One region of the Paraburkholderia sp. BL17N1 genome, then DNA from elsewhere that is predicted to be linked to it. Evidence: predicted binding sites of a transcription regulator. Region 1 holds the regulator's gene; the other holds the start of a gene.
What was found. Region 1 encodes FNR, which switches genes on or off when oxygen is low (the NO sensors DNR and NnrR bind a similar motif). Its sites were predicted from a motif close to TTGATNNNNATCAA; they were not measured.

Region 1 (6,288 bases):
TCACATGTCATTCCCGGCGGCAAAAAGGCCGTGTTCCGGGGCGATCTGATCGGTGTCGATACATTGCACGTGCCAGTGGCCGGACATCAGGTCGCGGCCGCGTTCCGCGCACCACTGTGCACGTCCGGTCTCGCCCTCGAAAGGCCCGGCGCAAGCGTTAAGGTCGAGCCCTTCGAGCACGCAAACCGGCGCCGAGCCGTCCGGGCCGCACACGAGCGTATTGCCGCAATCTACGTGCAGCACGCCCCATTCGGGCAGGTCAAGGCCGTGGTGACCTTCGCGCGACCATTGCCGGATATCTTTGTCGAGCCACAGGATTGCAAATGCCATCGGATGGGCACGGTCGAACGTGTCAAGGTGGACTGTGAGGCGCATGGAGAGTTCTCCGTAACATGCAGTCGTGTTCCAGCGAATTGGACCGCGAAAGTCGTGACTTAAAGGGTGGGTCATTGACTCAGGACCCATTCCACCAGCGTGCGCGCATCCTCTGCCGACAACGGGCCGCCGCGATCAGCGGGCAACGGCATCGCCATATCACCCCAATGCGCTTTGCCGCCGAGGCGTAGCTTGTGCTCAAGCATGAACTGGGCGTCGGGCACATTACGGTAGCGCTCGGCGATCTGCTCGAACGACGGCGCGAGGAACGGCGCATCGCGCGTGTGGCAAAACATGCAATGCTGCTGATCGACTAACGCGGTCGGCTCCGGCTCGGCGTGCGCGGTAGAGGCAGCCAGCACAAACACGGCACATGCCGCCAGACAGCTTCGGAATGGTGTGTTCAAGGCACGCGCTCCTTTGCAAGGGAATAAGTTCAGTGTAGGAGCGGTGGCTTGCGTGCCGTTGACCTCGGTCAACCAGGACGCAAGCCCTGAATTTGACGTATCGCGCTTAGCTCCTATGCTGATGACAGACGGGTGTCGCACAGAACGGGCGGCCCCGAGAATGCGGTGCACGACGCGTAGGCGTGCAGAAACGCTGTCCCAGCCTCCCATCCTGCGCGACGAACCAGGTGCGGACATGAAGATTTATTTTCCTGAGGAACATCCGGAGTATTGCGCGCGTGATCTCGTCGTCGCGTTTCCGGCCGAGGTGGATGGTGCGCGTGTGCAGTGCGCGATTACCGCGGAGGCGCTAGAAGATCATTTCGGCGCCGTCTCGCTGCGCGAAGACGATTTGATCGCCGCATTCAATTCCAACCGGCATCCGATCGAACACGCAGCGAGGCGACTGCTTAACGAGATCGGCGCCAAGCCGGTGCTGATGCACAGCGGCTACTTCCGCTTTTGCGAGTGAATCCCATGGGACGGCGGAGCGCACGCCTCTTTCGATGCGTCACGCCGGCAGGAAGCCGGGTATTGGTCGCTCAGGCAAGTTCGAGGAGAATCATCCTATGCGTGCGATGCTATTTGACGGCAGTACGTCGTTTTTGCGTGAGCAGGAGTTGCCAGATCCCGTGCCCGGTGCCGGCCAGATCCTGATCGATATTCATGCGTGCGGCGTGTGCCGCACCGATCTTCATCTGGTTGACCACGAACTCGAGCATCCCAAACAGCCTGTCATTCCAGGTCACGAAATCGTCGGCACGGTAGCCGGCCTCGGCGCGGGCGTGACGGGGTTCGTCCTCGGAGACCGGGTGGGCGTGCCTTGGGTTGGCCACACGTGCGGGCATTGCCGCTACTGCCTGTCGGCGCGGGAAAATCTTTGCGACGATCCCGAATTTACCGGCTATACGATCGACGGCGGTTTCGCTGAGCGCACCATTGCCGACAGCCGCTACTGCTTTCATCTGCCGGAGCAGTACACCGACATCGAGGCGGCGCCGCTGCTATGCGCCGGCCTGATCGGCTATCGCACGTTGAGCATGGCGGGCGACGCGCAGCGCATCGGCATTTACGGTTTCGGCGCCGCGGCGCATATCGTCGCGCAGGTCGCGCGTCATCAGCAGCGCACGGTGTACGCGTTCACGCGCCCGGGCGATCACGCGGCCCAGCAACTCGCGCTGCGTCTCGGCGCGGCGTGGGTGGGCAGCAGCGCGGAGGCACCGCCCGAGGAACTCGATGCGGCTTTGCTTTTCGCACCGGTCGGTGCACTCATTCCGTTAGCATTGCAAGCGGTCGCGAAAGGTGGCGTGGTGGTCTGCGGCGGGATTCACATGAGCGACGTCCCGTCGTTTCCGTACGCGTTTCTGTGGGGCGAGCGGCGCGTGGTGTCAGTCGCGAATCTGACCCGCGATGACGGGCTGGCCTTCATGCGCATTGCGGGCGAGACGCGCCTCGAAATCAAAACGACGACTTATCGGCTGACGGACGCCAATCAGGCCCTGAGCGATCTGCGCGATGGCAGGCTCACGGGTGCGGCAGTGCTCGCTGTCCGTTAGCGTGGCCGGGCCCGGCGGCCGGCATCGCCTTACGATCGCGGCGTTTGCGGCCGACGGCCGGGTCGCGAGCCGCGTCTATATTCAAACCCGCACAAGGCCTTCGTGATCGAGAATCCGGATGTCCTTGCCGTGCGTATCGAGCAGTCCGTCGCGCTGAAATTTAGAGAGCATCCGGCTGACCGTTTCGAGCTTGATTCCCAGATAGCTGCCGATTTCCTCGCGCGTCATGCGCAGGTGAAATTCCGCCGGCGAATATCCGCGCATTCTCAGGCGGTCCGACAGATTCAGCAGGAATGTCGCCACCCGCTGCTCGGCGGACATCGTGCCGAGCAACATCATCTGCGATGACTCGCGCACGATCTCGCCGCCCATCATGCGGTGCACGTGTTGCTGGACGGCTTTGACTTCGCGGCACATGGCTTCGAGAAGATGGAATGGGATGATGCAAACCTTGCTGTCTTCGAGTGCGACAGCATCGCAACTATGGTAGCCGGAGCAGACCCCGTCGAGGCCCAGCGAGTCGCCGGCGAGATGGAAGCCCGTGACCTGTTCGCGGCCGTCGCGATGCATGACAACGGTCTTGAACGAGCCCGCGCGTACGGCGTAGATGCTCTGAAACGAGTCGTTCGCACGGTAGATCGTTTCGCCCTGTTTGATGGTTCGCGACGGGCAAATAAGCGATTCGATCCTTTGCAATTCTTCGGCTGTCAGGCCGTGCGGCATGCAGATCGAGCGCATCGAGCAGGCCGTGCAGCGCAGTGCGCCCTTGCGCGGAGCGCTTGCATTTGCCGATACTTGTCCGGGGAGCGGCGATCCTTGCGGACGGGCAAGCGCGGGCGAGATGGCGGGAGATGCGGCGACGTCAGACATGGTGTGCTCCTGATTGAAAGAGGGCGTGCGTGCGATGTTCGCCAGCGATCCGTTGGATCGTGTTTCGCGCGAGATCGAATTCGCCGGTCTTGTCGAAAAAGTAGTGGGCGCCGCCTATCAGGCATGCGCGCCGAAACCAGGTGCCGCAATGGTTCGTCAGCACCATGACAACCACATGCGGCATTCTTTGTGCAAGCAACCCGAGCAACTCCAGGCCGGTGCCGCCGCTTAGATGCAACTCCGTCACGACCAGATCAGCCATGCCCGCGCCGATGCCCGCGAATGCCGCAGCAGGCTCCTCGGCTTCGCCGACGATCTCTACGCCGTCGAGTGCGCCGAGCAGCGCGGCCAGGCGGCGCCGCACCAACACGGCATCGTCGACGAGAAACACACGCAGCGCGCGGCGGTCAGGGCTTGAGTTCATGGCTCGAAGTATCGGTCGCGCTGTCTCAAAATAAAATCGGCGCCGAATGAACTTCGAGTAGGCAAGCGGGAAGGTGTGTAGGGAGTTTCCTACACGATGGTCAGGCGGATTAGGAAGATGCTGAGTGCGCTGCGTATGTGTCGAGCGACAGATCAGAGGCGCGCGTTCTCCGGGTCACAGTGCGGCGGCACCCGCAAGCGGACGGCTGCGAAGGCGCTCAGATGTCGTCCTCTTCGTCGCCGACCAGTTTGTGGCGCATCGCATAGCGCACCAGCGCCGCTTCGTGCGGCATCTGCATTTTTTCGAGGATGCGCGTCTTGTACGTGCTGACGGTCTTGCTGCTCACACACAGTTCGGCCGCGATCTCGGTGATCGTTTGACCGGCTGCAATACGCTTCAGGACGTCGAATTCCCGATCCGACAGCCGTTGATGCGGCAGCAGATCGGTCGGTTCATTCAGGCTTTGCGCGAACCGTTCGGCCATCGCAAGGCTCACGTACACACCGCCGGCAGCGACCTTGGTCACGGCCGCCACCAGTTCGGCGCTCGCGCTTTCCTTCGTCAGGTATCCGGATGCGCCGGCTTTGAACGCGCGCACCGCGTATTGCTGCTCGGCGTGCATGGTCAACACCAGGATGCGCAGCGTCGGCTTTTCCTCCTTGATCTGCTTGATTAACTCGACGCCGTTGCGGCCGGGCATGGACAGATCGAGCACCAGCACGTCGGCTGCCCGCTCGCGGATCAGCGCGATGGTGCTGACGCTATCGTTCGCTTCGCCGCTGACTTCGAAGCCGCTCGTGCTCTGCAGGATATGGCGCAGGCCGTCGCGCACCAGCGCGTGGTCGTCGGCAATCAGGACGCGCGTCATGTTTGTATCTCCTGCACTTGTACGGTCTCCACCGGAATGGTGACAGTCAACACAAAGCCTTTGCCGTGCGCGGTATGAATTTCGACCGCCCCGCCTAGCATGTGCGCGCGTTCGCGAACGCCGAGCAAGCCAAACGACTTGGCCGCCGGCTCCGCCGTGCGGTGCGCTCCCTGACCATTGTCGGCGATGCTGAGCTCGAAGGCCTGGTCTTTCGCCTGCAGATTGAGTGTAACCAGAGTGGCGTCGGCATGGCGCGCAACGTTTGTCAACGCCTCCTGCACGATCCGGAACAGCGCGGTGGCGCCTGCCGGGCTGAAGCGAGCGTCGCCGGTCTCGATTTGACGCTCCACGTCGATTCCGTAGCGGTTGGTGAAGTCGTTGGCGAGCCATTCGATCGCTGGAATGAGCCCGAGGTCGTCGAGCATGACCGGCCGCAGATCCGCCGCGATGCGGCGTACCGAGGCCACGGTGGTATCGATCAAGCGGCGCATGCCTTGCAGCTGGTCGCGCACCGCCGCGCCAGCCGAAGCATCCAGCGCCAGCTCGACCGACGAGATATCCATTTTCAGCGCGGTAAGTTGCTGGCCGAGATCGTCGTGCAGTTCACGGGCGATGCGTGTTTTCTCGTCTTCGCGGATCTTCTGCAGATTGGCCGACAGTTCGCGCAGTTCCTCGCGCGACTGACGTTGCGCGCGCTCCGCTTTGACGCGTTCCGTGATGTCGCGCAGCATCACCGTGTAGAGCCGCGTGTCGCCATCGCGAATCTGCGAGATGGAGGCCTCGAGCGGGAATTCCTCGCCGTTGGCGCGTAAGCCCGCCAGCACGCGTTGATTGCCCATCTGCCGGTCCGACACGCCGGTCACGCCGAATTGGGCGACATGCTGCGCATGCGCCGCCCGAAACCGCTCTGGGATGAAGCGAGCGAGCGGGGCGCCTATCGCGTCCATGGCGGAGCAGCCAAAAATCTGTTCCGCCATGGGATTGAAGATGACCACGCGCTGCTGTTCGTCGATCGTGATAATCGCTTCCATCGACGAACGGATGATCGCCATCATGCGAGCCTCGTTCAAGGCGGACTGGCCAATGCCTGCATTTGTTTCGCTGTTTGCATGAGCGCCATTTCGATGCGTGCGCACGAGCACAAACGCGCTCGTGGCGAGGAGAAAAGCGGCGGCGACGCAGATGATCAGCACGGGATCGAACCAGCGCCGCGCGGCCAGCATGACGGCCAGTGTCACGACGAACACGGTCGCCGCTGCGAGAGCCGGCGGCGCCGCAAACGAGCCGGACCGCCCGCGCAAAGCGGCAGTGCGGGAGGGGGGCGTGCCACCACTGACGGGCATGTGCGCCTCTTTGGAAAGGCTGCGAACAAGGATTGGTCGCGTTGCCCGCCGATGCCCATACGGCGGCGCGTCAGGCGGACACGTTGGTTCGGCGGCATCTGCACCTGGCGAACAACTGATTTGCGTTCATTTTCCGTGAAACGCCCGCCACATGCCAGTGCCGCCAGTCGGCGTGCTCGTTGCGTGAGTGTGGGCGGCCACGTACCGGGCCGGTTCCGGCGCCAGTCAGTGCGACATCAGCACGGGCACGGTCATCGAGCGAAGAATCGTGCGCGTGGCGCCGCCCATCACCAGCTCGCGCCAGCGGGCGTGGCCGTAGGCACCCATCACCAGCAGATCGGCGCCGCTGTCGGCCACCTGTGACAGCAGCACCTCGCCGACCGAGCCGCCCGGTCCGGTTTCGATG
Region 2 (6,288 bases), 2.0 Mb from region 1:
GAAATCCCGCATACACATACTGATAGTGCGGCTGGAACCAATTCCGGAAAGCCGGCCGTAGCATGCACTGCGCGGTGCGTGCCGAACCGCCTTTGATCACATAGTGCTGGCCATCGAAAAAGTTGGCCGAATAGCCCAGATAAAATGGAAAAGCTTCGAAGCCAGGCAACGCATCGAACACCGTCGAGGTCCACTCCCAGCCGTTGCCGAATTGTCCTTCCACACCGAACGCGCTGACGTTGTCCGGATACTCGTCTACCGGTTGCGGATCCCAGCTGCGAAAATCGAAATTTCCCGACGCGGCGTGCGGCGCGCCTTGTGCCGCACGTTGCCATTGCGCTTCGGTTGGCAATGCTTTGCCTGCCCAGCGTGCGTACGCACTGGCTTCGGCGTGGCTCACATACGCGGGCCAGTCGAGCGGCAGCGGCACCTCATCGAACATGGTGCGAAATGTCCAAGCGCTAGCCTCGCCGCCTGCATCGTGCCGGGACCAGCACGCAGGATGCTCGATGTGCTCGGCTTCTTTCCACGCCCAATCCTTCTCCGACCACCACTTCGGTTCGCGATAGCCGCCTGCCTCGATGAACTCGCGGAATGCGCCGTTCGTAACCATATGGCGGTCGATTTCAAAGGCGGGCACCTCGGCCTGCATTTCGCCGAACTCGTTGTCCCAACCGAACCGTCCACCGTCGCGTGGCATGCCGAGTACAGTTGTGCCGGCCGGTACGCTGACCATCGAAGACAACGCGTCCCGTGGTTCCCCACGCGTCACGACAGGCTCGCGCAATTCCGTGACCTTCTGCGCAAGCGGTAACTGATGGAGCATGTACGCCAGCGTTTCAGCATGCATTAACCGATGCTCGATCGCCACGTTCAACAATTGCTCCGAGGCGTCGGCCTGGGCACCGGTGCGGTCGAGTTGCGCGGCGTGTGTCAGCGCGTCGAGCTCACGGTCGATCTGCTCGCGCGCACGCGAGCCGTAGCCGCGAACGACGTCGAGCGACGGCCAGTCACTCGGTTGATCGGTCGGAAAGCCGCCGTCGACGGGATCGATGCCGAAGGCAAAAAGCTGGTCGAGATGCGGATCGAACGCCGGCAGATCGCACAGGCGCTGATCGAACAGATTACGATCGAAAGCTTCCAGATGGCCGATATAAAACACAATCCGGTGACGCTCGCGGATCGGCCGTTCATACAGAAACTCAGGTTTCACGATGGAAAACAGTGCGTCAGTCACTTGACGCGCTTCGATCAGCCGCTGCACGAGCGGGTGATGCGGGGCGGGGTCGCGATTCATTTCGCCGGGTCTCCTTGCGGGGGACGGACTAAAGACTGTACCCGCTCGCAGGAGCCATGCCAAGACGAAAGCGCGTGAAAAAAGGAGTGCGCGAGGGACGGCGGCGGCGCGGGCCGTCTCCCGCCGCAAGCCTAGACTTGCTGCAGACCATCCAGATCGACGATCCGGATGTGCTTGCCCTGTGTGTCGATCAGGCCGCGCTTTTGAAATCTTGACAGGGTGCGGCTTACGGTTTCGAGCGTCATGCCGAGGTAGCTGCCCATGTCCTCGCGTGTCATGCGCAGATTGAATTCCGCCGACGAATAACCTCGCCGCGCGTTCCGTTCGGAGACGTCGAGCAGGAATGCCGCGACCCGTTCGTCCGCCGAGAGCGAACCGAGCACCATCATCTGCGCGGCTTCGCGGACGATCTGTTCGCCCAGCAGCTTGTGCATGCGTTCCTGCATCGAACTGATTTCGCGGCACAGCGACTTGAGCGCAGTGTACGGGACGATGCAGACCGTGCTGTCTTCGAGCGCGAGCGCGCTGCAGGCGTGCACGTCGTCGCTGATGCCGTCGAGGCCGAGCGCTTCGCCCGCGAGCCGCAGACCGGTGACCTGTTCGCGGCCGTCGCGGTGCGCCATGACGGTTTTCATTGAACCGGAGCGCACGGCGTAGATATTGTCGAAGCGGTCGCCGCTGCGATACAGCGCTTCGCCGCGCTGAACGGAGCGCGCGGAACAGATGAGCGTTTCGAGTTTCATCAGTTCGTCGGGCGACAAACCTTGGGGCATGCAGAGCTGCCGCATGGCGCAACTCGAACAGCGAGCGGCGGAACGCGCGCTTGCCCTTGATGGCGCCGCGCGACGGCTGCCGCGCACCGGCAACGAACTTGCGGCGGAGGCCGCGGGTTCGGCAGTGCCGGCGAAGTGCGTAACAGCGATAGGAGTGAGCATGTTCTGCAGCCAGTGGTGGGGTACCGACAGATTGTCCCATCTGCCGCGTCGCCCGCTTCGCGTCAAAATGACACGTTCGGGCAGTCAGGCGTGTTGAGCAATGTCACACCGGCGTTCGTGAATTTGTTGATGGACTGCGATGAAGGGTGAGCAGGCAAGCCCGGCTCATACCCTGGCAGAAGGAGATTGCTTTGCTGATTGAGCGCGCGCGGTCGATACGAGAGGCAATCGCATGGCGCACCAGCGCGGCGCGAATCAATCCGTGGCGCCGGACTTGCCCGCCGCGGACGGAATGAGCAGCACGGGCAGGCTCGCCTGCCGCACGCAGCGCTCGGCGACGCTGCCGAGAATCAGGCGCTGAAAGCCGCGTCGCCCGTGCGTGCCCATGACCAGCAAGTCGGCGTTGAAGTCGGCGGCGGCTTTGAGCACGACCACGGAAACGTCGTCGATCGTGGACGCCTCGCTTACCACCAGGTCGCCTTTCACGCCTTGCTCGGTCATGGCCTTGGCGAACTCGGCGCCGAGTTCCTTGCCTTCCTCGACAAGGCGATTGCGCAAGACGGACGGGTCGTAACCGGGCGCTTCGAAATACATGGGTGTGTTCTCGACCACGTAGAGCGGCTGCAGGACCGCGCCGCTGGATTTGGCGAGCGCGAGCGCTGCTTCGAATGCACGGCGGGAGGTGTTGCTGCCGTCGACCGCTACAAGAATGCGTGTGTACATTTCGACTCCGCGTCTGAAGGATCCGGATGCCGCAGCTGTTTTCAAACGCTGGGCGCAATGACGATCATTGCTGATGCAAGCCTTCATGATCGCCGAAGAACATGCCCTCCACCTGGATGTAAGTCAAACTCTTATCAAATTTTTCGATTGCGTCGGCTGGTTCAGCAAGCGCCGGAGGGCAAGCGTCGACGGGACTTTGCTCCCATTCGCAGCGCATATCCGCGTCCAAGGCGGAGCAAGGTTTGCCTTACAATTACAGTCTACTCAGACAAGTTGCTTCAGTCCGCTGATGAACGAGCGCAAAACGACGGGCTTACCCGACAAGATCTACGGCGACATTCTCAATCGCATTGTCGAAGGCGAGTACAAGGAAGGTGAGCGCTTGCCGACCGAGCATGCGCTGGCCGAGCGTTTTGCGACGTCCAGGCCGACGGTGCGCGAAGCCCTGGCGCGCTTGCGGGCCGACGGCATCATCATGACCCGGCACGGTTCGGGCACGACGGTGGCGCGCCGGCCGGACCCGGACGTGCGCCGCTTCGCCCCGCTCGAAACGCTGTCCGATATCCGTCGCTGCTATGAGTTTCGCATCGTGACAGAAGCGGGCGCCGCGGAGCATGCGGCGCTCAAAGCCGACGCCGACGACATTGCCGCCATCCAGCACGCTTGGGACCAATTGGAACGGATCGTCGAGACGCAAGGGATCGGCGCGAAAGACGACTTCATGTTCCACCTCGCGGTGGCGCGTGCGTCGAAGAACCCGTTTTTCATCACGGTCATGTCGTTCATCGAGGAGCAGATCCTGTTCAGCATGAACCTGTCGCGCAATCTTTCGCTGGTGAAAACGGTGGCGCGGCAGCGGCTCGTGCAGGACGAGCATAGGGCTGTGCTCGACGCGATCCGCCGCAAAGATGCGCGAGGCGCTGCGCACGCCATGCGGGCGCATCTCGAGAACGCGCTCGAGCGCATGTTCGGTTCCTGATCTGCCGCCCGCTCTCGCCGCGCGCCAGGGCGGCGGCGAGTTGCCAAGCTACTTGCCCAATGCGATTCCATGGCGCCCTGGCGCGGCGTCTAACCGCCATTACGCGGCGGCGAACCGGCCGCGCGATAACAGCCAGGCAGCAGGCAGGCAGCAGGCAGGCAGCAGGCAGGCAGCAACTAAAGGGCAACCAGGCGAGCGCTACGCCGCAACGGCCATCGGTCCGAACAGCGCGGTACGAGTCTTCGGACTAACCGCGATATCAAGCGCCACCGCTCGTTCCACGCCGATCTGCAATGGCGACCCGAGCCGGCTGACGTCGATGCCGGTCTTGCGCAGCAGCCGCTCGATCGGCGTCGTGGTCACCGTGACATACCGCGTGATGCCCATCTGGTCGGCGAACGTCACCAGTTCGTGGATGGCCTGCATGGTCAAATCCGCAAAGCCGAACGATTGCTCCTCGCCGATGGTTTCGATCGCGAACCGGCTCAATTCCCAGATGTGCCGCCCTACCGGCGCCGCCGCGCCATGCAGCAACTGCGGGAAGGTGTCTTTCAGCATATTGGGCCCCTCGGTCGGCATCAGGCGCCAACAGCCGCGCACTTGCCCGTCGTCGGCCTGGATCAGCATGTAGTGCGGACCGAGCGCGTCATAGCCGTCGATCTCCATGCCCGCGATGGTCGGGATTTCCCATCCGAGCCGCCCATGAAACACCCGCGCCCGCAGGCGGTACATCTCGTTGATATCCGCGTTGTCGAATTCCTGACGCATTCCAATCCGGATTGCTGTTTGCATGACGTTCTCCTGAACGTGTTGGGGTACCCAATACGCAAGAAAACTTATGCATTTTGAATGTTTCTGCCACCTACCTACCTGGATAGGTGTGCATGCTTATCGGGTAACGCAAAATTCGAGACAAGCACTGCACTCAACCGACAGGACCGAAAATGGAACTCCTCGAAAATCATTGGCAACCGCAAACCGGCCTTCAAACCCGCCCGGCGGAGCCGTCCACGGCGGTGGACCGGGTTCTGATCATTGCTTACCGCAAAAAGAAAAAAGAAAGCCAACGCCGCTTCTGGGCCCGCTTCGGCGTAACGCAGTCGCGCGGCAGCCGGTTCGAATCGGGTGCTGAAATCCCGGCGCCGGTCTCGATCCTGCTGGGTCTGTATTTCACCAAAACCGTTTCCGACGCCGATCTGGGCCGTGCCGAGCGCGTGCTGTACAGCCGCGACGCCGCCGCCTTGCTCAACCCGGGTCAATAAGCCCGAGTTGCGCTGCGATCACGGCCGCCGCACGCCGCGAATTCACACCGAATTTCGTTCTGATGTTCTTCATGTGGAAGTTCACCACGGCTTCCGAACAGTTCAGGATGTGGGAGATTTCCCAGGTGGATTTGCCGCGTGCGGTCCATTTCAGGCATTCGCGTTCGCGCGGCGTCAGTTTGGGCATTAAAGACTGAGCGTGCGTATTCAAATGCCGCTGACTCGTGTCGATTACCAGGTCGCGCAATAACACCAGATTCGGCAATGCCACGTTGATATGGCGCCAGAATTCATCGTTGGGATTGTTGTCGTTGACGAAGCACATCATGCCGGCTTCCTGGTTCGGCCCGTGAATCGGCAATGTCACGCCGGAACGCAATCCGTGCGAACGGGCTTCCTCGTACATGGAAAGCTGCGCCGCGGTCGTGAAAATGTCCGGTGACCAGATCAGCGGCGTGGCGCGTGTCGCGCAATGCGCGACGGTCGGGTCGATGTGAACCAGTCCCTGCTCGTCATAAGTACGGCGCCACGTGGACGCGTACGTGCTGCGCACATAGGCGTCTTCCAGGCGAATGGTCGGACGCGGCAGCATGGCGATCAAAAGCTTGTCGAAGCCCCACGTCTCGGCGAGGCCCGCGATTGCACCGAACCATTCCGTTTCGTCGGCGGCGTTCAGTAGCGGTGCCATCTGCTCGATAAAATGTAGCGACAATTTTCACTCTCTCAGGCTCGCAAACATCCCGTTGCGGTTAATTGCGGTACGGCATTCCGTCCGGTGGTTTTTATCTGCACAATCTATCACCAAAATTTATTTCGCAAAGCGAGAAGTGAATTCTAAACAATGCCAGGCGCGGCGCTCTGGTGAGAATGCGAATGAACCGCTCTTTGTAACTGATTTCTTTGATCGAATTAACATTCACCGATCCTTTATGTGGGTAATTCTCTCGTAGTAGCCGTTTTGATGCCATTCATTGGCAACATTATTGGAAGCATTCCAATTAGCGGTCGCTGCCAAAATTCCGGTCAAAATCGCACTGATTGCCCATCTTGTATGTCCGCAGGTGGGACGGCTGCTGCGAGATAAACGCCACT

Region 2: B0G82_RS23795 (universal stress protein) is a predicted target of FNR. The motif match lies at 3,069-3,082, and genes of this name have one in related genera.

What each region holds. Positions count from the first base shown of each region.
Region 1 is NZ_RBIW01000002.1:2,911,080-2,917,367, forward strand. Features, by position in the region: gene B0G82_RS32970 (DUF3564 domain-containing protein) at 1-375, opposite strand; gene B0G82_RS32975 (cytochrome C) at 447-782, opposite strand; gene B0G82_RS32980 (DUF1488 domain-containing protein) at 1,018-1,293, shown strand; gene B0G82_RS32985 (zinc-dependent alcohol dehydrogenase family protein) at 1,391-2,377, shown strand; gene fnr (fumarate/nitrate reduction transcriptional regulator Fnr) at 2,459-3,247, opposite strand; gene B0G82_RS32995 (response regulator) at 3,240-3,671, opposite strand; gene B0G82_RS33000 (response regulator transcription factor) at 3,889-4,539, opposite strand; gene B0G82_RS33005 (PAS domain-containing sensor histidine kinase) at 4,536-5,882, opposite strand; gene B0G82_RS33010 (universal stress protein) at 6,108-6,288, opposite strand, start outside.
Region 2 is NZ_RBIW01000002.1:864,914-871,201, reverse strand. Features, by position in the region: gene B0G82_RS23810 (SUMF1/EgtB/PvdO family nonheme iron enzyme) at 1-1,297, opposite strand, end outside; gene B0G82_RS23805 (helix-turn-helix domain-containing protein) at 1,429-2,085, opposite strand; gene B0G82_RS23795 (universal stress protein) at 2,488-2,955, opposite strand; gene B0G82_RS23790 (FadR/GntR family transcriptional regulator) at 3,245-3,934, shown strand; gene B0G82_RS23785 (acyl-homoserine-lactone synthase) at 4,133-4,726, opposite strand; gene B0G82_RS23780 (hypothetical protein) at 4,879-5,196, shown strand; gene B0G82_RS23775 (LuxR family transcriptional regulator) at 5,180-5,884, opposite strand.